2 regions of the Clostridium budayi genome follow, and region 2 is predicted to be linked to the other one. Evidence: a T-box and tRNA genes for the amino acid it is inferred to sense, from the RefSeq annotation. Region 2 holds a T-box; the other holds one or more tRNA genes.
What was found. A T-box is a leader RNA that pairs with one kind of tRNA and senses whether it is charged. The one in region 2 lies ahead of thrS (threonine--tRNA ligase), so its partner is inferred to be a tRNA-Thr.
Positions count from the first base shown of each region.

Region 1: it has a tRNA-Thr gene. The T-box ahead of thrS (threonine--tRNA ligase) is inferred to sense a tRNA for this amino acid. The anticodon was not compared.

Region 1 is NZ_AP042456.1:2,915,115-2,936,969, reverse strand. Features, by position in the region: gene ACZ5TJ_RS14260 (proline--tRNA ligase) at 1-1,223, shown strand, start outside; gene cysS (cysteine--tRNA ligase) at 1,239-2,642, shown strand; gene ACZ5TJ_RS14250 (Mini-ribonuclease 3) at 2,693-3,109, shown strand; gene rlmB (23S rRNA (guanosine(2251)-2'-O)-methyltransferase RlmB) at 3,145-4,074, shown strand; gene ACZ5TJ_RS14240 (NYN domain-containing protein) at 4,089-4,601, shown strand; gene sigH (RNA polymerase sporulation sigma factor SigH) at 4,695-5,315, shown strand; tRNA gene ACZ5TJ_RS14230 (tRNA-Thr) at 5,393-5,468, shown strand; gene tuf (elongation factor Tu) at 5,531-6,724, shown strand; gene rpmG (50S ribosomal protein L33) at 6,951-7,100, shown strand; gene secE (preprotein translocase subunit SecE) at 7,152-7,382, shown strand; gene nusG (transcription termination/antitermination protein NusG) at 7,413-7,934, shown strand; gene rplK (50S ribosomal protein L11) at 8,023-8,448, shown strand; gene rplA (50S ribosomal protein L1) at 8,502-9,191, shown strand; ribosomal protein L10 leader region at 9,235-9,368, shown strand; gene rplJ (50S ribosomal protein L10) at 9,402-9,905, shown strand; gene rplL (50S ribosomal protein L7/L12) at 9,955-10,320, shown strand; gene rpoB (DNA-directed RNA polymerase subunit beta) at 10,685-14,389, shown strand; gene rpoC (DNA-directed RNA polymerase subunit beta') at 14,410-17,946, shown strand; gene rpsL (30S ribosomal protein S12) at 18,151-18,525, shown strand; gene rpsG (30S ribosomal protein S7) at 18,674-19,144, shown strand; gene fusA (elongation factor G) at 19,219-21,291, shown strand; gene tuf (elongation factor Tu) at 21,465-21,855, shown strand, end outside.
Region 2 is NZ_AP042456.1:2,818,492-2,824,542, reverse strand. Features, by position in the region: gene ACZ5TJ_RS13660 (5-formyltetrahydrofolate cyclo-ligase) at 1-479, shown strand, start outside; gene ACZ5TJ_RS13655 (O-acetylhomoserine aminocarboxypropyltransferase/cysteine synthase family protein) at 510-1,793, shown strand; gene thrS (threonine--tRNA ligase) at 1,831-3,762, opposite strand; T-box leader at 3,836-4,046, opposite strand; gene ACZ5TJ_RS13645 (HNH endonuclease) at 4,089-4,493, opposite strand; gene ACZ5TJ_RS13640 (hypothetical protein) at 4,671-5,345, shown strand; gene ACZ5TJ_RS13635 (5'-methylthioadenosine/adenosylhomocysteine nucleosidase) at 5,574-6,051, shown strand, end outside.

The DNA of each region.
Region 1 (21,855 bases), 100 kb from region 2:
AGAATCAAGAAGGATTAGATTTAGCATATAATAAAATGCATGATGCTTATGTAAATATCTTTAACAGATGTGGATTAGATGCTAAATGTGTTGAAGCTGATTCAGGAGCGATTGGTGGATCAAATTCAGCTGAATTTATGGTTAAATCAGAAGTTGGAGAAGATGATGTAGTATTCTGTACAGAATGTAACTATGCAGCAAACATTGAAAAAGCTGAAGCAGTTGCAGAAAAAGCTGAAGCAGAAGAATTAGTAGCTATGCAAAAAGTAGAAACTCCAAATGTTAGAACTATTGAAGAAGTTTCAGAATTCTTAAAAGTTTCTCCTAAGAAAACAGTAAAAACTTTAATATACAATGTAGATGGAAAGTTAGTTGGTGTTTTAGTTAGAGGAGATAGAGAAGTTAACGAAGTTAAGGTTGCTAATGCAGCTAATGCATCAGGGGATATAGAATTAGCATCTCACGAAGAAGTAATGAGAGCTACTAATGCAGAAACAGGTTTTGCAGGTCCAGTAGGATTAAGAGTAGACTTATTATTAGTAGATGAAGAAGTTTCAAACATGTACAATATGGTTGTTGGAGCTAATGAAACAGGATACCATTTAACAGGAGTTAACTACGGAAGAGAATTTGAAGGTGTAGTTGGAGATTTCAGAAATGTTGAAAATGGTGAAGCTTGTCCAAGATGTGGAAAAGAAGTTGCAATAGCAAGAGGAACTGAAGTAGGACACATTTTCAAACTAGGAACTAAATACTCAGAAGCTATGAATGCTAAATTTATAGATGAAGACGGAAAGGAAAAACCATTCATAATGGGTTGTTATGGAATCGGAGTAACAAGAACAGTTGCTTCAATAATAGAACAACATCATGATGAAAATGGAATCATATGGCCTTTAGAAGTTGCTCCATATCATGTATCTGTAGTTGCTGTTAACTCAAAAGATGAAGATCAAATGAGAATAGCAACAGAAATATATGAAGAATTAAGAGCAATTGGAGTAGATGCACTTCTAGATGATAGAAAAGAAAGAGCAGGGGTTAAATTTAAAGATTCAGAGCTTATGGGAATACCAATGAGAGTTACAGTAGGTAAGAAAATAGGTGACGGAGAAGTTGAATTTAAATTAAGAGCTGGCGGAGAAAATGAAACTATAAAAATAGAAGAAGTTAAAGATAGAGTCAGAGCAGAATTCGCAAAAAACAACCTAAAACTAAGATAGTTAGGAGGAAATAGAATGAAGCTTTATAATACGCTTACAAGAAAGAAAGAAGAATTTGTACCTATAACACCAGGAGAAGTTAAGATGTACGTTTGTGGACCTACAGTATATAACTTCTTCCATATAGGAAATGGTAGAACTTTTATAGTTTTTGATACTATAAGAAGATACTTTGAATACAGAGGATATAAAGTTAAATTTGTTCAAAACTTTACAGATATAGACGATAAAATGATAAAGAGAGCAAATGAAGAAGGTACTTCAGTTAAAAAAGTTGGTGACAAATATATATCTGAATACTATACAGATGCAGATGCCCTAAACATAGAAAGAGCTACAGTTAATCCAAGAGCAACTGAGTATATGAATGAAATAATTAAGTTCGTAAAAGAATTAATTGATAAAGGATATGCTTATGAAGTAGATGGAGATGTATATTTTAGCACTAAGAAGTTCGAAGGATATGGAAAGTTATCAGGACAAAACTTAGAGGATCTTCAAGCAGGAGCTAGAATAAATGTAGATGAAAGAAAGAAAGATCCAATGGATTTTGCTATATGGAAAGCAAAGAAACCAGGTGAACCAGCATGGAAATGCCCATGGGGAGAAGGAAGACCAGGATGGCACATAGAATGTTCATGTATGGCAAAGAATATATTAGGGGATACAATAGATATTCACGCAGGTGGTATGGATTTAGCGTTCCCTCATCATGAAAATGAAATAGCACAAAGTGAAGCATTAACAGGAGAACCATTTGCTCATTATTGGTTACATTCAGCATATGTAAATGTAAATAATAAAAAGATGTCTAAGTCATTAAATAACTTCTTTACAGCAAGAGATGTATTAAAAGAATATAGCTCAGATGTAATTAGATTCTTAATGTTATCATGTCATTACAGAATTCAACTAAACTATAGCAAGGATTTATTAGATTCAGCTAAAGCATCAGTTGAAAGAATGTACAATGCGATAGGAAATCTTGAAAATCTTATTGATGAAGTTTCAAGAGTAGAAATGAATGACGAAGAAAAAAAATACTTAAAGAGCTTAGATAAGTATAGACAAAAATACATTGAAAAGATGGATGATGATTTCAATACAGCAGATGCAATAACTGCAATATTTGATTTAATAAAAGACATCAATACAAATGTAAATTCTGAATCATCAAAAGAATTAGCTGAGGGAGCTTTAGCCTTAATAAGAGAACTTGGAGCACCACTTGGAATGCTACAAGAATCAACTAAAGGTGGAGATTTAGCTGCTGAAGTTGAAGCTTTAATAGAACAAAGACAACAAGCAAGAAAAGATAGAGATTTTGCTCTTGCAGATAAAATAAGAGATGATTTAAAGGACAGAGGAATAGTCCTTGAAGATACTCCACAAGGGGTTAGATGGAAAAAGGTTAATTAATTAAAAAGGGCTGTGCGTTAAGTGCAGCCCTTATTTAAAGGAGAACTATTATGTTAGAAAATTTTAGAACAAGAGAATTTACAAAGGATGAAGCTAGAAGATTAAATCCTCTTCAATTAGCATTAATAGGTGATGCAGTTTATGAAGTATTTATAAGAGGATATGTAATTGCAAACAATACAGAATTATCAGCTCATAAGATTCATAGAGAAGCTATAAACTATGTTAAAGCAAAAGGTCAATCTGATATAATGCATAATATAGAAGATTTACTAAACGAAGAAGAATCATATATATTCAAAAGAGGAAGAAATGCAAAATCAGCTACAGTTCCTAAAAATGCTGACGTAAGAGATTATAGAATGGCAACAGGGTTTGAAGCATTAGTTGGATATCTTTATTTAATAAATGATACTGAAAGACTAGAGTTTGTATTTAATAAAAGTATAGAGACTTGTAAAAAATAATATATATATAATATAAATTTAAGGAGCCATATAATATGACAAGAATAAAGAAAACAAATAGAAACAGAAGAAGAGATGATAATAGATCAAACAGATTTAAAGAAGACAAAAATGCTATAAATAAATTTGAAAAGCCAGTAAGAGAAAAAAGAGAATATAAAGAAACAAGAAGAATGTATGAAAAGCCAGCTAGAGAAAATATAGAAAGAAATAATACAGTAGAATCAGTAAGAGAAGATTTAATAATTGGTAGAAATGCTGTAATGGAAGCTTTAAAAAGTGACAAGACAATAGAAGCATTATATGTTACAAAAGGTCAAAGAGAAGGATCAATAAATGCTATCCTAAGTTTAGCTAAAGAAAATAGAGTTGTAATTAAAGAAGTTGATAAGAAGAAATTAGACTCTATGTCAAACGGGGAAGTACACCAAGGTGCAATAGCAGTTATAACTCCTTATAAATATTTTGAAGTTAAAGATATATTAGATTCAGCAAAAGAAAAAGGAGAAAGCCCATTTATAGTTATACTGGATGAATTAGAAGATCCACACAATTTAGGATCAATAATAAGAACAGCGGAAACATGTGGAGTACATGGTATTATAATTCCAAAGAGAAGAAATGTTGGAGTTACTCCTACTGTATATAAATCATCAGTTGGTGCTGTAGAACATGTAAAAATAGCAAAAGTAACTAATATAAATGCTACAATAGATGAATTAAAAGAAGAAGGCATATGGGTATATGGTGCTGATATAGAAGGAAAAGAGTATAGCTATGAAGTAGATTTTAGTGGACCATGTGCATTAATAATAGGAAGCGAAGGAAGAGGAATATCAAAATTAACTCTTAAAAAGTGTGACAAATTAGTTAAAATTCCTATGATTGGAAAAATAAATTCTTTAAATGCATCAGTTGCTGGTGGTATAATGATGTATGAAGTACTAAAGGGTAGATTGAAATAAAAGAGGGATGAAATGTGAAAATAATATTTATAGATGGATATAATGTTTTAAATTGCTGGCCAGATTTAAAAGAATTAAAGAATGTAAGTTTTGATGGAGCTAGAGATAGATTAGTGGATGTGCTTCATAATTATGGTAGCTATAATAATTGTAAGGTAATATTAGTATTCGATGGATACAAAGTAGCAGGCAATATAGAAAATAAAGAAGAAATAAACAAAAATCTATCTATAGTTTTCACAAAGGATGGAGAAACAGCAGATGCCTATATTGAGAAAGAAGTTCACAATATAGGAAGGAGATATGAGGTTTATGTTGTTACATCAGACTGGTTAGAACAGCAAACTATATTCCAAAGAGGTGCTGTTAGAATGTCATCTCTAGAATTTTATAATGAAGTAATAAAAGTACAGGATAAAATAAGAGTAAAGACTCAAAAAAATATAACTTCTCAAAAAAATCACATTGGTGATAATATAAATGAAGATATACTTATGAAACTTGAAGAAATGCGTAGGAGTCATTAGGTTTGTTGACTTACTTTAATTTACTAATGTATAATATCAAGTATGACAAGGGATTATTAAAGAGGGGAATATGTGGAGAATGGTGGGTATTCTATGACGAAATATTTAGAGTTTGAGGAAAAAAATGATGAAGAAATAGCTATTGAAGCTAAAGGTGGAAATGTAATAGCCCAAGAGTATTTAATAAATAAGTACGAGAGTTTTGTAAAAACAAAGGCAAAATCATATTTTTTAATTGGAGCTGATAGGGAAGATATATATCAAGAGGGAATGATAGGGCTTTATAAGGCTATTAGAGACTTTAACCCCGATAAGCTTTCAACATTTAAAGCTTTTGCAGAGCTTTGTGTTACAAGACAAATAATTACGGCTATAAAGACTGCAACAAGGCAGAAACACATTCCACTAAACACATATATATCGCTTAACAAACCTATATATGAGGAAGAATCAGAAAGAACTCTCCTAGATGTATTAGCAGGATTGAAGATAACTGACCCTGAAGAACTTGTTATAAGCCAAGAAGAAAAAATTAGAATAGAAGATGAAATAGAAAAAGTATTATCTAAGTTAGAACTTAAAGTACTAAATTCGTATCTTGATGGTAAATCATATCAAGAGATTGCATGCGATCTTGATAGGCATGCAAAATCTATAGATAATGCATTACAAAGAGTAAAAAGAAAACTTGAAAAATGCTTAGATCTAAAGTAGTTAATTTTTGTTGACAAACAAAAAAAATGATAGTAAACTTTATAATTGGTATATTAAAGAAAACTCACACGATGAGTGCTCACGTAGCTCAGTTGGCAGAGTGTCGCCTTGGTAAGGCGGAGGTCGTCGGTTCAATCCCGATCGTGAGCTCCAGAACGCAAATAAAGTAGAAAACACTAGGCAAGGTTTATTAGAGTGATAAGGAGGAATTTATAATGTCAAAAGCAAAATTCGAAAGAAGTAAACCACACGTTAACATTGGAACAATAGGTCACGTAGACCACGGTAAAACTACATTAACAGCAGCTATTACAACAGTATTAGCTAACAAGGGATTCGCTGAATCATTCAAATATGACGAAATTGATAAGGCTCCAGAAGAAAAAGAAAGAGGAATCACAATCAACACAGCTCACGTTGAATACGAAACAGACAACAGACACTACGCTCACGTTGACTGTCCAGGACATGCTGACTATGTTAAAAACATGATCACAGGAGCTGCTCAAATGGACGGAGCTATCTTAGTTTGTTCAGCAGCAGACGGTCCAATGCCTCAAACAAGAGAGCACATCCTACTAGCTTCAAGAGTTGGAGTTGACCACATCGTAGTATTCTTAAACAAAGCAGATATGGTTGATGATGAAGAATTATTAGAATTAGTAGAAATGGAAATCAGAGAATTATTAAGCGAATACAACTTCCCAGGAGATGATATTCCAGTAATAACAGGATCAGCTTTAAGAGCTTTAGAAAACCCAACTGATGCAGAAGCAACAGCTTGCATCGACGAATTAATGGCAGCAGTAGATAGCTACATCCCAACTCCAGAAAGAGCAACAGATAAGCCATTCTTAATGCCAATCGAAGATGTATTCACAATCACTGGTAGAGGAACAGTTGCAACAGGAAGAGTTGAAAGAGGTATCTTAACTGTTGGAGCAGAAGTTGAAATCGTAGGAATCAAAGAAGAAATCAAGAAGACTGTAGTAACAGGAATCGAAATGTTCAGAAAGTTATTAGACGAAGCGCAAGCTGGAGATAACGTTGGAGTACTTTTAAGAGGTATCCAAAGAACAGAAATCGAAAGAGGTCAAGTACTTGCTAAACCAGGTACAGTTAACCCACACAAGAAGTTCGTAGGTCAAGTATACGTACTTAAGAAAGAAGAAGGTGGAAGACATACTCCATTCTTCGATGGATACAGACCACAATTCTACTTCAGAACAACTGACGTTACAGGATCAATCAAATTACCAGAAGGAATGGAAATGGTAATGCCAGGAGACCACATAGATATGAACGTTGAATTAATCACTCCAGTAGCAATGGACGAAGGATTAAGATTCGCTATCAGAGAAGGTGGAAGAACTGTAGGTTCAGGAGTTGTTACTAGCATAATAGAATAATCATCTATTAAAATATAATAACAATTTGAATTAAATAGATTAAATTTGTCAAAAATACTTTAAGAAGGACTGGGTAATTTACCTAGTCCTTTACCAAGGACATTTTATTGACAGTTTAAATAAATTGTGATAATGTGAGAAAGTAACTCATAAAGTCACAAAAATAGATAAAGTAAGAGGTGTCAAATCCTCTTAGAATATATATTTAAAACTGGAGGTGCAGACCGTGAGAGTAAAGATAACTTTAGCATGCACAGAGTGTAAACAAAGAAACTATAGCTCAATGAAGAATAAGAAAAATAACCCAGACAGATTAGAAATGCAAAAATACTGCAAATTCTGTAAAAAGCACACTCTTCATAGAGAAACTAAATAGTTAGCGATTAAGTAAAGACACAGACTTACAATATAATAAGGATGTGAGGCTATGGCTGGTAATAATTCAAATGCAAAGAATACTTCAGCTAAAAAAGGTGGAGTAATTCAATTTTTTAAAAATGTTGTGGCTGAGTTCAAAAGAATAACATGGCCATCAAAACAAGAAACAAAAAAAGCATTGATTGCAGTTCTTGGGTTCACTATAGTATATGTTATACTAGTTGGTGGACTAGATTATATTTTTCAAAACCTCTTTCAGGTAGTTTTGAAACTTAAGTAAAGGAGGTTTGGGTGTTAATCACCGATTAATATGAGTGAAAATGCAAGATGGTACGTAGTACATACGTATTCTGGATATGAAAACAAAGTCAAAGTTAATATAGAGAAAGTTGTTGAAAATAGACATCTTGAATCTTTAATTCATGACATCCAAATACCAATGGAGGAAGTAATTGAAGAGAAAGATGGAAAGCAAAAAGTTTCTCTTAAAAAGAAGTTCCCAGGATATGTAATTGTCAAAATGTTAATGACAGACGAATCTTGGTATGTTGTTAGAAACACAAGAGGCGTAACTGGATTTGTAGGACCTGGATCTAAACCAGTTCCCCTTACTGACTACGAGATTGAATCAATGGGAGTTGTAGAATTACCTATGGAAACAGATCTTGAAGTTGGTGAAAGCATAAGAGTTATCTCTGGACCGCTTAGAGAATTCGTAGCTACAATCCAAGAGATAAACCTTGAAAAACAAAAAATTAAAGCTTTAGTTGATATGTTCGGTAGAGAAACATTAGCTGAGCTAGATTTTAATCAAGTAGAAAAATTAGTTTAATATTTAATTTATAAACTAATCTTTTAATTAAGTGGGAGGACAAAAAAATAATTGTCCGTATACACCACAGTATAGGAGGAATAACAAAATGGCTAAGAAAGTAACTGGAATGATTAAACTTCAACTTGCTGCTGGAAAGGCAACACCAGCACCACCAGTTGGTCCAGCTTTAGGACAACACGGTGTAAATATAATGGGATTCTGTAAGGAGTTTAATGCAAAGACTGCTAATCAAGCTGGATTAATAATACCAGTAGTAATCACAGTTTACCAAGATAGATCTTTTAGTTTTATATTAAAAACACCTCCAGCTGCAGTACTAATTAAGAAAGAATTAGGACTAGAAAGCGGATCAGGAGTTCCAAACAGAACAAAGGTTGGAAAATTAACTAAAGATCAATTAAGAAAGATCGCAGAAACAAAAATGCCAGACTTAAATGCTGCAAACATCGAAAGTGCTATGAGAATGATCGAAGGTACAGCTAAGAGTATGGGTGTAACTATTGAAGAGTAATTCACAAAAATAGTGGGAGGTAAAAACCGCTAATACCACAAAGGAGGCTTATTATGGGAAAGAAATATGTTGAAAGTGCAAAATTAATAGATAAAAGTGCTTTATATAATCCAGCAGAAGCGTTAGAGCTTGCTGTTAAAACTGCAAAAGCTAATTTCGATGAAACAATCGAATTACATGTAAGACTTGGAGTAGATCCAAGACATGCTGACCAACAAGTTAGAGGAGCAGTTGTTTTACCAAACGGAACTGGTAAAAATGTTAGAGTTTTAGTATTCGCTAAAGGTGACAAAGCTAAAGAAGCTCAAGAAGCGGGAGCAGATTTCGTTGGAGCTGAAGAATTAGTTCAAAAGATCCAATCAGAAAACTGGTTTGACTACGATGTAGTTGTAGCTACTCCAGACATGATGGGTGTAGTTGGTAGAATCGGTAGAGTTTTAGGACCTAAGGGATTAATGCCAAACCCTAAATCAGGAACAGTAACATTTGATGTTGCTAAAGCAATAGCTGAAATCAAAGCTGGTAAGGTTGAGTACAGAGTAGATAAGACTGCTATAGTACACTGCCCAATCGGAAAGAAGTCATTCGGAGCTGAAAAGTTACACGAAAACTTCAAAACATTAATGGATGCTTTAGTTAAAGCTAAACCAGCAGCAGCTAAGGGTCAATACATTAAGTCAGTAACAGTAACTAGCACAATGGGACCAGGAGCAAAAATTAACCCAGTAAAAGTTACAGAATAATTGTTGACTTAACTGAAAATTGATGATATAATCAATTTCGTTGAAAAAATGAAATAATGTTCCGTAGACAGTAGGTGCGGTTTCGCGTAACGTATAACTACCTACCGAGGGGTTCTGTAAATATATGATTTTTATAGGTCTTCCTCTGTCTACGGGAAGACCTTTTATAATACGAAAAAGCAGTTAATACTGTGAGGAGGTGGACACACAGTGAACAAGAATAGACAACTAAAGGAAGCAAGAGTTGCTGAGATTAAGGAAAAGTTAGAAAAAGCACAAAGCGTTGTTTTAACTAGCTACCAAGGTCTAACTGTTGAAGAAGACACAGCATTAAGAAAGAACTTAAGAGAAGCAGGAGTAGAGTACAAAGTATACAAAAATACTTTAGTTACTTTAGCAGCTAGAGAATTAGGTTTAGAAGGTATAGAAGAATACTTAGAAGGACCTGTTTCAATGGCATTCGGATACGAAGATGCTACAGCTCCAGCAAGAATCTTAAATGATTTCGCTAAGGATCACAAAAAGTTAGAATTAAAAGCAGGTGTAGTTGAAGGTCAAATCTACGACAAGGAAATGATCACAAAGATCGCTTCAATTCCATCAAAAGAAGTTCTTATTGCAAAACTTCTTGGAAGTATCAAGGCTCCATTATCAAACCTTGCATACTTATTAAATGCAATAAAAGAAAAGAAAGAAGCTGAATCAGCTGAATAATTAACTAAAAATAGTTAATGTGTTTTAAAATTTTGGAGGTGCAATTAAAATGACAAGAGAAGATATCATTCAAGCTATAAAAGAAATGAGCGTTTTAGAATTAAATGAATTAGTAACTGCTTGCGAAGAAGAATTCGGAGTAAGCGCTGCTGCACCAGTAGCAGTAGCAGGAGCAGTAGCTGGAGGAGCTGCAGCTGAAGAAAAGACTGAATTTGACGTAGTTTTAGCTAACGCTGGAGCTAACAAGATCAAAGTTATCAAAGCTGTAAGAGAATTAACTGGATTAGGATTAAAGGAAGCTAAAGAAATAGTTGACGGAGCTCCTAAGACAATCAAAGAAGCTGTTGCTAAAGAAGAAGCTGAAGACATGAAAGCTAAATTAGCTGAAGTTGGAGCTGAAGTAGAATTAAAGTAATTTAAACTTTAATTAATTTCAAAGTGATATAAAAGGTGCTAATTTTAGCACCTTTTTATATTCTAATCTTAAAATTGAAACTATATAAATTATCCTGAATTTATTGGATACTTTATATAGTTTTATTTATAAATAAAGAATAAAAAAATTATGAGATAGTAAATAGAAACATATTGACATTACAAATTTCTTGTGTTACTATCATTTAATGTACTGTTCAATATGGATAAGTATATTTAGTTGGAAAAATGAGTATAACCGTATAAAAGTTGGTTATACTAAAAAGATGACGCTGTCCGAAAGCTAAAGTCCCTAGGGAAGTTACGCTTTTGGTTATTTTAGTTTATACAAGGGGTGAAAATTCATGGTACATCCTGTCCAATCTGGAAAAAGAACAAGAATGAGTTTTGGTAAGGTTAAAGATGTAACAGAAATACCAAATCTTATAGAAGTACAATTAGATTCCTATCAATGGTTTTTAAGAGAGGGGTTACATGAAGTCTTTGATGACATCAATCCAATCGGAAACTTTACAGGGAATTTAGTACTTGAATTCGTTGATTACAAGCTTGATATGGATAATATCAAGTACACGGTGGAAGAGTGCAAGGAGAGAGATTCTACTTATGCTGCACCACTAAAGGTCTCAGTGAGACTTACAAACAATGAAACAGGAGAAATAAAAGAACAAGAAGTATTTATGGGAGATTTCCCATTAATGACTGAACAAGGTACTTTTATTATTAATGGTGCTGAAAGAGTTATCGTAAGCCAATTAGTAAGATCTCCAGGAGTATACTACAGCCAAAGCAGAGATAAGAGTGGTAAAAAACTATTCGCATCAACTGTTATACCAAATAGAGGTGCTTGGCTTGAGTATGAAACAGATTCTAATGACATAATTTCAGTAAGAATCGATAAAACAAGAAAACTTCCTATCTCAATATTAGCTAGAGCTATGGGATTTGGAAGCGACCAAGAATTAATTAACTATTTTGGCGAAGAAGAAAGATTCAAAGCTACAATAGAAAAAGACAACACTAAGACTAAAGAGGAAGCTTTACTTGAAATCTATAAGAGATTAAGACCAGGCGAACCACCAACAGTTGATAGTGCAGTTTCATTAATTGATTCTTTATTCTTTGATGCAAAAAGATATGATTTATCAAGAGTTGGTAGATACAAATTTAACAAAAAGTTAGCAATTAACTTAAGACTTGCAAACCAAATTGCTGCAGTTGACATAGTAAATCCTGCAACTGGAGAAATAATGGTAGAACAAGGTCAAAAAATCAGCAGAGATATGGCAGAAAAAATTCAAAATGCCGGAATAAACTCTGTAGATATATTAATTGAAGACAAAGTTATAAGAGTAATTGGTAACCACTTTGTTGATATCGCTAAACATGTATCATTTGATATAAGCGATCTTAACATTAAGGAATTAGTTCACTACCCAACTTTAATGGAAATTCTTGAAAATTATAGTGATGAAGAAACTATAAAAGAAGAAATAAAGAAAAACATAACAAGATTAATTCCAAAACATATCATAAAAGATGATATATTTGCAACTATAAGTTATGAATTAGGATTAGCTTATGGAATCGGATATGTTGATGATATAGACCACTTAGGTAATAGAAGATTAAGATCTGTTGGAGAATTACTACAAAACCAATTCAGAATTGGTTTATCAAGAATGGAAAGAGTAGTTAGAGAAAGAATGACTATTCAAGACCAAGAAGCAATCACTCCACAAATGTTAATTAATATAAGACCAGTTGCTGCAGCTATTAAAGAATTCTTTGGTAGTTCACAATTATCACAATTCATGGATCAAACAAATCCATTATCAGAATTAACTCATAAGAGAAGATTATCTGCCTTAGGACCAGGAGGTCTTTCAAGAGAAAGAGCAGGTTTCGAAGTTAGAGACGTTCACCACTCACATTATGGTAGAATGTGTCCTATAGAAACTCCAGAAGGACCAAACATAGGACTTATAAACTCTTTAGCTACATATGCAAGAGTTAATGAATATGGATTCATTGAAACTCCATATAGAATTGTAGATAAAGAAAACAGAAGAGCGACTGATGAAATAAGATACTTCACAGCAGATGAAGAAGATCAATATTTAGTAGCTAAAGCTAACGAACCATTAGACGAATCAGGACACTTCGTAAATGACAAGGTTACTGTTAGATATATGGAAGAAGTAATAGTAGTACCTTCAAATGAAGTAGATTTAATGGATATTTCACCAAGACAAATAGTATCTGTTGCTACAGCTATGATTCCTTTCCTTGAAAATGATGACGCATCTAGAGCACTTATGGGATCTAACATGCAACGTCAAGCAGTTCCACTATTAAAGCCACAAGCTCCAATAGTTGGTACAGGAATAGAATTTAGAGCAGCAGCTGACTCAGGGGTACTACCTAAAGCTAAAAATGCTGGAGTAGTAAGCTACGTTAGTGCAAGTGAAATAAAAGTTAAGAGAGATGTAGATGGTGGAATAGACACTTACAAACTTCTTAAATTCAAGAGAAGTAACCAAGGTACTTGTATAAACCAAAGACCTCTAGTTTCAATTGGAGAAATGGTATTTAAGAACCAAGTACTTGCAGATGGTCCTTCAACTGATTTAGGAGAAATAGCATTAGGAAAGAACATCAGAATGGGATTCATAACTTGGGAAGGTTATAACTACGAAGATGCGATGCTAATTTCAGAAGAATTAGTAAGAGAAGACGTATTTACATCAATCCATATAGAAAAATATGAATGTGAAGCAAGAGACACTAAACTTGGACCTGAAGAAATAACTAGGGATATTCCAAATGTGAGTGAAGATGCTTTAAAAGATATAGATGAAAGAGGAATAATCAGAATCGGTGCTGAAGTAAGATCAGGAGACATCTTAGTTGGTAAAGTTACTCCTAAGGGTGAAACTGAATTAACAGCAGAAGAAAGATTATTAAGAGCTATTTTCGGAGAAAAAGCAAGAGAAGTAAGAGATACTTCATTAAGAGTTCCTCATGGAGAAGCTGGTATCATAGTTGATATCAAAGTATTCACTAGAGAAAATGGTGATGAATTAAATCCAGGAGTTAACGAACTTGTAAGATGTTATATAGCTCAAAAGAGAAAAATATCAGTTGGAGATAAGATGGCCGGACGTCACGGTAACAAAGGGGTTATTTCAAGAGTACTTCCTGAAGAAGATATGCCTTTCTTACCAGATGGTAGACCACTTCAAATATGCTTAAATCCACTAGGGGTTCCATCACGTATGAACATCGGTCAGGTACTAGAAGTTCACTTAGGATGGGCAGCAAGCGCATTAGGCTGGCACATTGCTACACCAGTATTCGATGGTGCTACTGAATCAGATATAGAACAATGCTTACAAGATGCAGGATACAACGCAAACGGAAAGACTGTTTTATATGATGGTAGAACTGGAGAAGCCTTCGATAATGAAGTTACAGTTGGTATAATGTATATCCTAAAACTTGCTCACTTAGTTGATGATAAGATTCACGCAAGATCAACTGGTCCATACTCATTAGTTACTCAACAACCACTTGGAGGTAAAGCACAATTCGGTGGTCAAAGATTTGGTGAGATGGAAGTTTGGGCACTAGAAGCATACGGTGCAGCTCATACATTACAAGAAATCTTAACAGTTAAGTCAGATGACGTTGTTGGTAGAGTTAAGACTTACGAAGCAATAGTTAAGGGTGAAAATATACCTGAACCAGGAGTTCCAGAATCATTCAAGGTTCTTATAAAGGAATTACAAGCACTATGCTTAGACGTAAGAGTACTTAATGATAACAACCAAGAAGTTCAATTAAGAGAATTAACTGAAGAAAATGACTCAGCAGATTTAGAAGTAAATATTGAAGGAACAGAAGAGTTTGTTCAAGAACAACCAGCAGTAGAAAGTGACGACAATTATACTTCAGAAATAGAAGTTGAAGAAGAAGATTATGACGGTTTTCAACTAGAAGAATTTCAAGATAACTTAGAGCTTGATGATTTTAACGATGAACACTAATTTTGAAGGGAGGATTACCCTTGTTTGAATTAAATAATTTTGATGCCATACAAATAGGCTTAGCATCCCCTGAACAAATCAGAGAATGGTCAAGGGGAGAAGTTAAAAAACCAGAAACAATTAACTATAGAACTTTAAAACCAGAGAGAGACGGTTTATTCTGTGAAAGAATATTCGGACCTATGAAAGACTGGGAATGTCACTGTGGTAAATATAAGAGAGTTAGATATAAAGGTATAGTTTGTGACAGATGTGGAGTTGAAGTTACTAAAGCTAAAGTAAGAAGAGAAAGAATGGGGCATATTGAACTTGCTGCCCCAGTTTCTCACATTTGGTACTTCAAAGGAATTCCATCAAGAATGGGATTAATCCTTGATATGTCACCTAGATCATTAGAAAAGATTCTTTACTTTGCTTCATACGTAGTAGTTGATCCAAAGGAAACACCATTATTAAAGAAACAACTTCTTAACGAAAAAGAATATAGAGAAGCTGTTGATAAATATGGTGAAGAAAGCTTCGTAGCTGGAATGGGTGCTGAAGCTATACAACAACTTTTAGGTGAAATAGACTTAGAAGCTAGTTCAAAAGAACTAAAAGAAGAATTAAAACAAAGTACAGGTCAAAAGAAAGTAAGAATAATCAGAAGATTAGAAGTTGTAGAATCATTCAGAGCTTCAGGAAATGATCCAAGATGGATGATTGTAAATGTATTACCTGTAATCCCACCAGACATCAGACCAATGGTTCAATTAGATGGTGGAAGATTTGCAACATCAGACTTAAATGACCTATACAGAAGAGTTATCAACAGAAATAACAGATTAAAGAAGTTATTAGATTTAGGAGCACCTGACATAATCGTTAGAAACGAAAAGAGAATGCTTCAAGAAGCTGTTGATGCTTTAATAGATAACGGTAGAAGAGGAAGAGCTGTTACAGGACCTGGAAACAGACCTTTAAAATCTCTTTCAGATATGCTTAAAGGTAAGCAAGGTAGATTTAGACAAAACTTACTTGGTAAGAGAGTTGACTATTCTGGTAGATCAGTTATCGTTGTTGGACCAGAATTACAAATGTACCAATGTGGTCTTCCAAAAGAAATGGCAATTGAATTATTCAAGCCTTTCGTAATGAAGAAACTAGTTGAAGATGGAATAGCACACAACATAAAGAGTGCTAAGAGAATGGTAGAAAGAGTAATGCCACAAGTTTGGGATGTATTAGAAGAAGTTATTGCAGACCATCCAGTATTACTTAACCGTGCTCCGACTCTACACAGACTTGGAATTCAAGCTTTCCAACCTGTACTAGTTGAAGGAAGAGCTATTAAACTTCACCCATTAGTATGTACAGCATATAACGCTGACTTCGATGGTGACCAAATGGCGATTCACGTACCACTATCAGTTGAAGCTCAAGCAGAAGCTAGATTCTTAATGCTTGCAGCAGGAAACATAATGAAACCATCAGATGGTAAGCCAGTTTGTGTACCTACACAAGATATGGTTCTTGGTTCTTACTACATGACAATGGAAAAGGACGGAGCACTAGGAAGTGGAAAGTACTTCTCATCAAAAGATGAAGCAATAATGGCTTATCAAGTTAAAGCAATAGATATCCATGCTGATATAAATGTAAAAATGTTCAAAGAAATCGATGGAGAAATGAAATCAGGAATTATTAAGACTACTGTAGGTAAATTAATATTCAATGAATCAATTCCTCAAGATTTAGGATTTGTAGATAGAACAAACCCAGAAGAAATGTTTAACTTAGAAGTTGACTTCTTAATAACTAAAAAGTCATTAGGAAAGATAATTGATAAGTGTTACATGAAGCATGGTTCAACAAAAACTTCAATAATGCTAGATAGAATAAAAGCATTAGGATATCACTATTCATCAATCGGAGCGGTTACAGTTGCTGCATCAGATATGATAGTACCTCAAGCTAAATACGATCTATTAAAAGATGCTGATGAAACAGTAGAAAAGATAGAAAAGATGTATAAGAGAGGTTTCATATCAGAAGATGAAAGATATGAAAGAGTTATAGAAAAATGGACTAAGACAACAGAAGATGTTGCCGATGCGCTAATGGATAGCTTGGATAAATGGAATCCAATATTCATGATGGCTGACTCAGGAGCCAGAGGTTCTAAGTCACAGATCAAACAATTAGCAGGTATGAGAGGACTTATGGCAAGTCCATCAGGTAAAATCCTTGAATTACCAATCAGAGCATCATTCAGAGAAGGTCTTGATGTCCTAGAGTACTTCATATCAACTCACGGAGCTAGAAAAGGTAATGCAGATACAGCTCTTAAGACAGCCGATTCAGGATACTTAACAAGAAGACTTGTTGACGTATCACAAGACGTTATCGTTAGAGAAGAAGATTGTGGTACTCATGAAGGTATAGTAGTTTCTGAAATAAAAGAAGGAAACGAAATAGTAGAAGAATTAAAAGAAAGATTAACTGGTAGATACACAGCTGAAGATGTTATTCATCCAGAAACAGGGGAAATTTTAGTACCAAATGATACTTATATGGATCCTGAACTAGCTGAAAAAGTTTCAGATGCTGGTGTTAAGAAAGTTAAGATTAGATCAGTATTTACATGTTCATGTAAAATTGGTGTTTGCGCTAAGTGTTACGGTATGAACATGGCAACTGCTCAAAAAATAAATATTGGAGAAGCCGTTGGTATAATAGCTGCTCAATCAATCGGAGAACCAGGTACACAGCTTACAATGAGAACCTTCCATACAGGTGGGGTTGCATCAGCTGGAGATATCACTCAAGGTCTTCCAAGAGTTGAGGAATTATTCGAAGCTAGAAAACCAAAGGGTCTTGCAATAGTAAGTGAAATCAACGGTACTGTAAGAGTTGAAGAAACTAAGAAGAAGAGAACTGTTCACGTAATGGGTGATGACGGTGAAGAAGTAAGCTATGACATACCATTTGGATCAAGAGTTAAAGTTTCAAATGATGATTACATCGAAGCTGGAGACGAAATTACAGAAGGTTCAGTAAACCCTCACGACATCATGGCTATTAAAGGCGTTGATGGAGCTAGAAAATATCTTTTATCAGAAGTTCAAAAAGTTTATAGATTACAAGGTGTTGATATCAACGATAAGCACTTAGAAGTAGTTGTTAGACAAATGACTAGAAAGATAAAAGTTACTGAGTCAGGGGATACAGATCTTCTACCAGGTACTACTATAGATATATTTGACTTTGAAGAAGCAAATGCAAAAGTAAGAGAATTTGGCGGAGAAGAAGCACAAGGTGATCAAGTTTTACTTGGAATCACTAAGGCAGCTCTTGCTACTGATAGTTTCTTATCAGCAGCATCATTCCAAGAAACAACAAGAGTTCTTACTGAAGCAGCAATCAAAGGAAAAATAGATCCACTTGTAGGATTAAAAGAAAATGTAATAATAGGTAAATTCATTCCAGCTGGTACTGGAATGAATAGATATAAATCTGAAAGATTAGATATCGAAGATAATATCTTAGAAGAAGATGTTATTGTAAATGTTGAATAAAAATTAAATTTATTGACATGAGTATTTTTAAATGATAAAATACGTGTTGTGTGTTAATTAAACACACATAAAACAATGTCTACATTGCTTCACTGAGGCAAAAGTTAAACTTTGCCTCATGAAGCTTTTTATAGTAATGTAGGCAACATAAGTTGTTTTATCTAATATTTTATATAGATAAATGAAAATTCAGGAGGTGAAGAAATGCCAACTATAAGCCAATTAGTAAGAAAAGGAAGAAAAGCTGCTGTTAACCAATCAACTGCACCAGCTCTAAAAAACTGTCCACAAAAAAGAGGAGTTTGTACAGTAGTTAAAACATCAACTCCTAAGAAGCCTAACTCAGCCCTAAGAAAGGTTGCCAGAGTAAGACTTACAAATGGATATGAAGTAACTGCATACATTGGTGGTGTAGGACACAACTTACAAGAACATAGTGTTGTTCTTATAAGAGGTGGAAGAGTTAAGGACCTTCCTGGGGTTAGATACCATATCGTAAGAGGAGCACTAGACTGTGCTGGAGTAGCTAACAGAATGCAAGGAAGATCAAAGTACGGTGCTAAGAGACCTAAGAAATAGGAATCTTAAACTAATGTAGTGCTTATCTTCGGCATTTACATAGATTTATAACTTAAGTTTATATAGATGTAAAAGAGAAGCACTTTGCGATATTTTAAATATCGAGTACCGATGAACTTAAATTTAAATTGTTAAGGAGGGAAGAAAAGTGCCAAGAAAAGGACATATAGCAAAAAGAGACGTTTTAGCTGATCCAGTTTACAACTCAAAGGTTGTTACTAAGTTAATAAACGGAATCATGTTAGACGGTAAAAAAGGAGTAGCACAAAAAATATGCTACCAAGCATTTGAAACAATAGCAGAGAAGACTGGCAGAGATGCTTTAGAAGTATTCGAAGAAGCTATGAACAATATAATGCCATTACTAGAAGTTAAGGCAAGAAGAATAGGTGGGGCGACTTACCAAGTTCCAATAGAAGTTAGAGCAGAAAGAAGACAGACTTTAGGTATCAGATGGATGCTAGATGCTGCTAGAAAAAGAGGAGAAAAGTTAATGTATGAGAGATTAGCAGGTGAATTATTAGACGCTGCTAATAATACAGGAGCAGCCGTTAAGAAGAGAGAAGATACTCATAAGATGGCTGAAGCTAACAAAGCATTCGCTCACTACAGATACTAATTTCAGGACTGTTTTGGCTTCAGCCAAAACAGTTTTGTTGAATTTAAAATTACTCGTTGAGAGGAGGAATTATTGTGACAAGAGAGTTTCCTTTAGATAAATTTCGTAATATAGGAATCATGGCTCATATAGATGCTGGTAAAACAACAACTACTGAGCGTATATTATTCTACACTGGTAGAACTCATAAAATTGGAGAAACACATGATGGTGCTTCACAAATGGACTGGATGGCACAAGAGCAAGAAAGAGGTATAACAATCACTTCTGCTGCTACATTCTGTCAATGGAAAGGTTATGCTATAAACATAATCGATACTCCAGGACACGTAGATTTTACTGTTGAGGTTGAAAGATCATTAAGATGTCTAGATAGTGCTATCACTGTACTAGATGCTAAGAGTGGGGTTGAACCACAAACAGAAACAGTTTGGACACAAGCTGATAACTATGGAGTACCAAGAGCTATCTATGTAAACAAGATGGACGCTACTGGTGCTGACTTCTACGCATGTATAAACTCAGTAAGAGAAAGATTAAAAGCTAACGCTGTAGCTATACAAATACCAATAGGTGCTGAAGATACTTTCGCAGGTATGATAGACCTTATCGAAAATGTAGCACTTATACACAAAGATGACTTAGGAAAAGACATCGAAAGAGGAGCAATCCCAGCTGAATTACAAGATAAAGCAGAAGAATACAGAAACTTAATGATAGAAGCAATAGCTGAAACTGATGAAGAGTTAATGATGAAATACTTAGATGGTGAAGAATTAACTAAAGAAGAGTTAAAAGCAGCTTTAAGAAAAGCTACTATCAACAATGAAATAGTTCCTGTAATCTGTGGTTCATCATACAAGAACAAAGGTGTTCAAGAAATGATCGACTTAGTTGTTGATTACTTACCATCACCAATAGATATACCAGCTGTTAAAGGTATATCAGTTGATGACCCAGACGTAGAATTAGAAAGAGAGGCTAGCGATGATGCTCCAATGTCAGCATTAGCATTCAAGATAGCTACTGACCCATTCGTAGGAAGACTTGCATTTACAAGAGTTTACTCAGGTATAATGGAAAGTGGTACTTACGTTCTTAACTCAACTAAGGGTAAGAAAGAAAGAATCGGTAGATTAGTTAAGATGCACGCTAACTCAAGAGAAGAAATCAGCGAATTAAGAGCTGGAGACTTAGGTGCTATAGTTGGATTAAAGAATACAACTACAGGAGATACTTTATGTGATGAAGCAAATCCAATCATCCTTGAAAGTATGGAATTCCCAGAACCAGTTATCTCAATCGCTATCGAACCAAAGACTAAGGCTGGTCAAGAAAAGATGGGTATCGCTTTAGCTAAGTTAGCTGAAGAAGATCCAACATTCAAGACTTGGACTGATCAAGAAACTGGTCAAACAATCATCGCTGGTATGGGTGAATTACACTTAGATATCATCGTTGATAGATTACAAAGAGAATTCAAAGTTGAATGTAACGTAGGTGCTCCACAAGTTGCTTACAAAGAAACTATCAGAAAAGCTGTTAAGGCTGAAGGTAAGTTCGTAAGACAATCAGGTGGTAGAGGACAATACGGACACTGCTGGATCGAAATGATGCCAACAGAAGGAGAATATGAATTCGAAAATGCTATTGTTGGGGGAGCAATTCCAAGAGAATACATTCCAGCAGTAGATAATGGTATCCAAGAAGCTGCTGAAAGCGGTGTTATTGCTGGATTCCCAACTATAAACTTCAAAGTTAAATGTTTCGATGGTTCATACCATGATGTCGATTCATCAGAAATGGCCTTCAAGATCGCTGGATCAATGGCATTCAAGAATGCTATGAAGAAAGCAGATCCTACATTACTAGAACCTACAATGAAGGTTGAAGTAATTGTACCAGAAGAGTACATGGGAGATGTTATTGGTGACATCAACTCAAGAAGAGGTAGAATGGAAGGTATGGAACAAAGAAATGGTCGTCAAGTTATCAGAGCATACGTTCCACTATCAGAAATGTTCGGATATGCAACTGCATTAAGATCAAAAACTCAAGGTAGAGGAACTTACGTAATGGTATTTGACCACTACGAAGAAGTACCAAAGAACATTCAAGAAGAAATAGCTGGTAAAAAAGCTAAGTAGTTCTTAAAATAATTAGAGAGAGTTACTTAAATTAAGTAACTTCTCTCAATAAATAAGGTGTAAAGATTTCTAAATTTATTTGGAAACTTTTCATATCAAATATATAATATTGATTAAACGGTTATTATAATAATGAAAATTCATTATTATTTGGCAATGAAGGAGGAATAACAATGTCAAAAGCAAAATTCGAAAGAAGTAAACCACACGTTAACATTGGAACAATAGGTCACGTAGACCACGGTAAAACTACATTAACAGCAGCTATTACAACAGTATTAGCTAACAAGGGATTCGCTGAATCATTCAAATATGACGAAATCGATAAGGCTCCAGAAGAAAAAGAAAGAGGAATCACAATCAACACAGCTCACGTTGAATACGAAACAGACAACAGACACTACGCTCACGTTGACTGTCCAGGACACGCTGACTACGTTAAGAACATGATCACAGGAGCTGCTCAAATGGACGGAGCTATCTTAGTTTGTTCAGCAGCAGATGGTCCAATGCCTCAAACAAGAGAACACATCCTACTAGCTTCAAGAGTTGGAGTTGATCACA
Region 2 (6,051 bases):
TAGAAAAGTTAAAAGATACTAAAGAATATAAAGAGGCAAAGGAATTTTTTATTTATATTGGATTTGGTTCTGAAATAAATACGAAAATATTAATAGAAGATGCACTTAAGGATGGAAAGGAAGTATATGTACCTAAGGTTATAAAAAAAGAGATGGTATTTATAAAAATCAACAGTTTAGAGAATTTAGTCACAAGTAGTTATGGAATATTAGAACCAATTGGGGATAAGAGTAACTTTAATGTTGATAATTTAGGTTTAATTGTAATGCCAGGATTAGCTTTTGATAAACAAGGGAATAGACTAGGATATGGTGGAGGATATTATGATAAATTTTTAAGCAGTAATAAAATTGATGCTAAGAAAATAGCATTAGCTTATGAATTTCAAGTATTAGATAAAGTTCCTAGTGAAGAACATGATATTAAAATAGATTCAATAATAACGGAGGATAAGAAGATAGAGATAAGTAATAAATAATAAATAATAAAAATTAAGGGGGCAAAATTTATGAAAAGAGAATTTAAAAAGGGAACTATATGCGTACAAGGAGGCTATAATCCAGGTAATGGAGAGCCTAGAGTACTTCCTATTTATCAAAGTACAACTTACAAGTATGATGATCCAGATTTTGTTGAAGGATTATTTAATCTTGAGAATGAAGGTCATCTTTATTCAAGAATATCTAATCCAACAGTTTCAGCATTAGAAGAAAAGTTTGCATTACTAGAAGGTGGAGTTGGGGCAGTTGCAACTTCTAGTGGACAGGCAGCAGCGTTGACTGCAATATTAAATATTTGTAAGGCTGGTGACCATATAGTTTCTGCATCAACATTGTATGGTGGAACTGTAAATCTATTTAAGGTTAATTTAAAGAAGATGGGGATTGATGTAACCTTCGTTGATCCTGATGATAGTGAAGATAATATTATTAAAGCGGCGAATGAAAATACAAAGATTATATATGGCGAAACTATAGGAAATCCAGGACTTAATATATTAGATTTTGATAAGTTTTCAAAAGTAGCAAAGAAATTAGATGTACCTTTTATAGTTGATAACACTGTAGCAACACCTATTCATTGCAATCCATTAAAATTAGGAGCAAATATTGTTATACACTCAACTTCAAAATATGCAGATGGTCATGCACAAGCATTAGGTGGAATTATTGTAGATGGTGGAAACTTTAATTGGGATAATGGTAAATTTAATGAATTTGTAGAGCCAGATCCAAGTTATCATGGATTAAGCTATGTAAAGACATTTAAAGAAGCTGCTTATATAACAAAATTAAGAGTAACACTTATAAGAGATTTAGGAGGAATTCAAACTCCGTTTAATGCATATTTAACAAATCTAGGATTAGAAACGTTAGAACTTAGAATGGAAAGGCATTCAAAAAATGCATTAGATATAGCCAAGTGGCTTAGTAATCATCCAAAAATAACTTGGGTTAATTATCCTTACTTAGAAGGTAGTGCAGAGTATGAAAAGGCACAAAAATACCTAAATGGAGGAGCAAGTGGAATTTTAACATTTGGAGTAAAGGGAGGTATCCCTGCAGCTAAAACTTTAATGAAAGAATTAAAGTTAGTTGCACTTGTTGTTCATTTAGGAGATGCAAGAACTTCATTGTTACATCCAGCAACAACTACTCATAATCAATTAAATGAAGATGAACAAAGAGCTGCTGGGGTAGCTCCTGATTTAATAAGATTTTCAGTAGGGATTGAACGAGTAGAGGATATAATAGCAGATTTAGATAGAGCTTTAGATAAGATTGAAATTTAAATAAAAAAACAGTGCTTTTAAAAGCACTGTTTTTTTATTAAAGGTCTTTATTTAAGATTTCTAATAATAATCTTGACTTGAATGCTTCGTAATTCATTGAACCTTCATCATCATTCTTTCTGCTTCTTACAGAAACTTCATTGTTAGCCATTTCTTTTTCACCAACAACTAAGATGTAAGGAGTTCTTTCAAGTCTTGCTTCTCTTATCTTGTATCCAAGTTTTTCAGCTCTGTAGTCTCCTTCAACTCTTACGCCATTATTTCTTAAATCTTTAACGATTTTTTCAGCGTAGTCATTGTACTTATCTGATAATGGAAGAACTTTTGCTTGAACTGGTGCAAGCCAAGTTGGGAATGCTCCTGCATATTTTTCAATAAGCATTGCAAGTGTTCTTTCATAACATCCGATTGATGATCTGTGGATGATGTATGGACGTTTCTTTTCTCCATCTTTATCAATGTAAGTCATGTTGAATCTTTCAGCTAGAGCGAAGTCTATTTGAACAGTTATAATAGTATCTTCTTTTCCGTGAACGTTCTTGAATTGAATATCAAGTTTTGGTCCGTAGAATGCAGCTTCATCATCAGCTTCAACGTAATCTATTTCTAAATGATCTAATATAGTTTTCATTATGTCTTGAGTTCTTTCCCAAGCTTCTGGATTGTTAATGTACTTCTTAGTATTGTTTGGATCCCATTTTGAGAATCTGTATGAGATATCTCCATCAATTCCTAAAGTAGCCATTACATATTTTATTAAATCAACAACACCTTTGAATTCTTCTTCTAATTGTTCTGGAGTACATACTATGTGACCGTCAGCTAGAGTGAATTGTCTAACTCTTATAAGTCCGTGCATTTCTCCTGATGCTTCATTTCTAAATAGAGTAGAAGTTTCAGCATATCTTACAGGAAGATCTCTGTAGCTGTGTTGTTCTGAATTGTATATTGCATATTGGAATGGGCAAGTCATAGGTCTTAAAGCAAATACTTCGTCGTCCTTTTCTTCATCACCTAAAACGAACATTCCATCTTTGTAATGATCCCAGTGACCTGAAATTTTGTAAAGATCACTCTTAGCCATTAGAGGAGTTTTAGTTAAAACATAACCTCTTCTTTCTTCTTCATCTTCAATCCATCTTTGTAGAGTTTGGATTATTCTTGAACCTCTTGGCATTATTAGAGGAAGACCTTGACCTACATTTTCATCAGTAGTGAATAGTTTTAATTCTCTACCTAATTTGTTATGGTCTCTCTTTTTAGCTTCTTCTAAAGCAGCTAAGTGTTCTTCTAAATCTTTATTCTTTAAGAATGCAGTACCGTATATTCTTGAAAGCATTTTGTGATTTTCATCACCTCTCCAGTAAGCACCAGCACTTCTTAGAAGTTTAACAGCTTTCATTGGCTTAAGTGACATTATATGTGGACCTGCGCAAAGATCTGTAAAGTCACCCATTTTGTAGAATGAAATAACTTCATCTTCTCCTAAGTCATTTATAAGTTCAACCTTATAAGGTTCATCCTTCATAAGTTCTAAAGCTTCGTCTCTTGGAAGTTCGAATCTTTCTATTTCAGGATTTTCTTTTATTATTTTCTTCATTTCAGCTTCGATTTTTTGAAGATCTTCAGTAGTGAAAGCTACTTCCTTGTCAAAATCATAGTAGAATCCATTGTCTATTGCAGGTCCTATAGCGATTTTAACTTCTGGGAATAATCTTTTAACTGCATAAGCTAATACGTGAGATGCAGTATGTCTTAAAGCATCTTTACCTTCCTTTGAATCAAATGTACATATGCTAAGTTCAACATCATCATTTAATGTATGACGTAAATCAACAACCTCTCCATTAACTATTCCGCAAAGTGCATTTCTTGCAAGTCCTTCGCTTATACCTTTTGCTACATCTAAAACTGATACGCCTTTTTCAAATTCTTTAACTGAACCGTCTTTTAAAGTAACTTTAATCATTTTAAAAAACTCCTTTCTCTAATATATTTAAACTAAAATTTATTGTTAAAATAAAAAAACTTCATCTCTAAAATATAGAGACGAAGTGTAATATCCGTGGTTCCACTCTAGTTATTCTTAAAATTTTAAGAATCACTCAAATATGTCGTAACGTGACAAATACGGGCTGGATTAGAGCCACTCAGAGTTAGTTTTCTGTTAATCTCAAATAAAGATATTTACAGCTAATATATCTTCTCTCTGAAAGTGAGGGTTTAACATACTCTTCTCATCAACGTGTTATCTTGTTAAGTTAGTTTATATTATAATCATACTAATTTCAGATGTCAATAAATGCTTTCATAAAGTTTTTCAAGTTTTAAATTTTCTAAAAGTTCTTCTTCATAATACGATCCACCCATAATTTTTAATATTATATCATCTTTTCTATAACCTTCTTTATATAATTTTATATCTTTAATTATTCTTTTAGTAATGTTTGAAGAAACGTTTAGTATAGATGATAATTCCTTAAAGGAATAATATCTTTTAGGAAGAAGTTTGTATAAATTTTTTTGAAGCTTGATTTTATAAGTTAAATCAGTTTCTAAAGAGTGGTGAGGGCCATTTTTCCCTCTATGGTGTTCTTCGCAAAGATACATATAATTTATCTCCATATCAAAACCACCCTCACTTCTATGAACTATATGGTGAATGTCTGCTTTTTTATTGCATATCTCACAATAATACAATTATAAACCCCCTTAAATAATATAGTTAATTATAAGAAAATATTTAAAAAAAATCAATTAAAAAGATGCCAAAAATAATTACTAAATATTCTGAAAATAGCGAGTAAAAAATAATCTAAAATGGTATAATATACTATATAGATATTATATTAAAATCTATATAGAAAGGTGATATTTATGAGAGAGAATTACAATTCATTTGACTATTGGGCACAAAATGTAAATGAGCACAGAGCTATAAGAGCTCACATATTTATGGGAAAACTACCAACTAAAAATTCTGTCTACATTCATACATTGATGTTTTCAAATAAGAATGGAATAGAGAATATATACGCAAGTTTTCCAAATGGAAGAGCATTACTTGGGTATTTACAACATGCATTTTTACAAAAAGTTTTCTATAATTGGGTCAATGGAACTAAAAAATTAATAATGAAAATTCCACCTATTCCAGTAACAGATTTAATTTCAGATTTTCAAGCAAAGGGTAAAATAACAAACGAAGAGTTTCAGTGTATGACAGAGCAGTATAATTTATTAAAAAATCTATGGGATAAATCTGACGAAGAAATAATAAAGGGTATAATTAAATTCTCAAAAGAATTTAATAGGGCATGGCTTGGTGATGATACAGAATTCTTATATTTAAAAATATTTAAAACTCCAGATGAACTTGGAGAATTTATTGCAGAAACTGTTGAAGCAACTGATAAAGAAGAAGAGTTTAAAAAAGGTATAGGCCTTTCAGTTGACGACTTCAAAGATTTATGTAAAAAAGTTTATACTGATAAAGAATGCTCAAATGTATTTAGAAATATACTTCTAAATAAACTTTCAGAGACACTTTAATTAATAATAGATTAATTATGAGACTTTCCTAAATATTTAGGAAAGTCTTTTTTATAACTATAATAATTATTTATATATAATATCTTATAAAAAGAAAAAGTATAACCTAAAATTTAAAAAATAAATAAAAAAGTAGTTGATATATTAAAAATAATGTGATATAAAAATGTATGAAAAACGAACTAAAAAAATAAAAACTTAAAAAATATTCGTGAATGGAGACGTAAGATGAAAAAGAAATCATTATTAGTTATGACATTATTATTAATTGTATCGCTATTTAGTTTTTTAGGATGTAGTAAGACGAACGATACTTCTAAAGAAAAAGTTTTAGGAGTTATAGGTGCAATGGAAGAAGAAGTAGCAATACTTAAAGGAAAAATGAAAATAGAAGATACCTTAAAGGAAGCTGGAATGGAATTCTATAAAGGTAATTTAGATGGAAAAGAAATAGTTTTAGTACGTTCAGGTGTTGGTAAAGTAAATATGGCAGCTTGCACTCAAATTTTAGTAGATAAATTTAATGTTTCAGCAGTTATAAACTCAGGGGTAGCTGGAACTATGGACCCAGAATTAAAGCAAGGAGATATAGTTATTTCAACAGATGCAGTTCAACATGATTTTGATACAACAGCTTGTGGCGACCCACTTGGTGAGATATCAAGACTTGGAATTACTTTCTTTAAGGCTGATAAAGGTATGATAG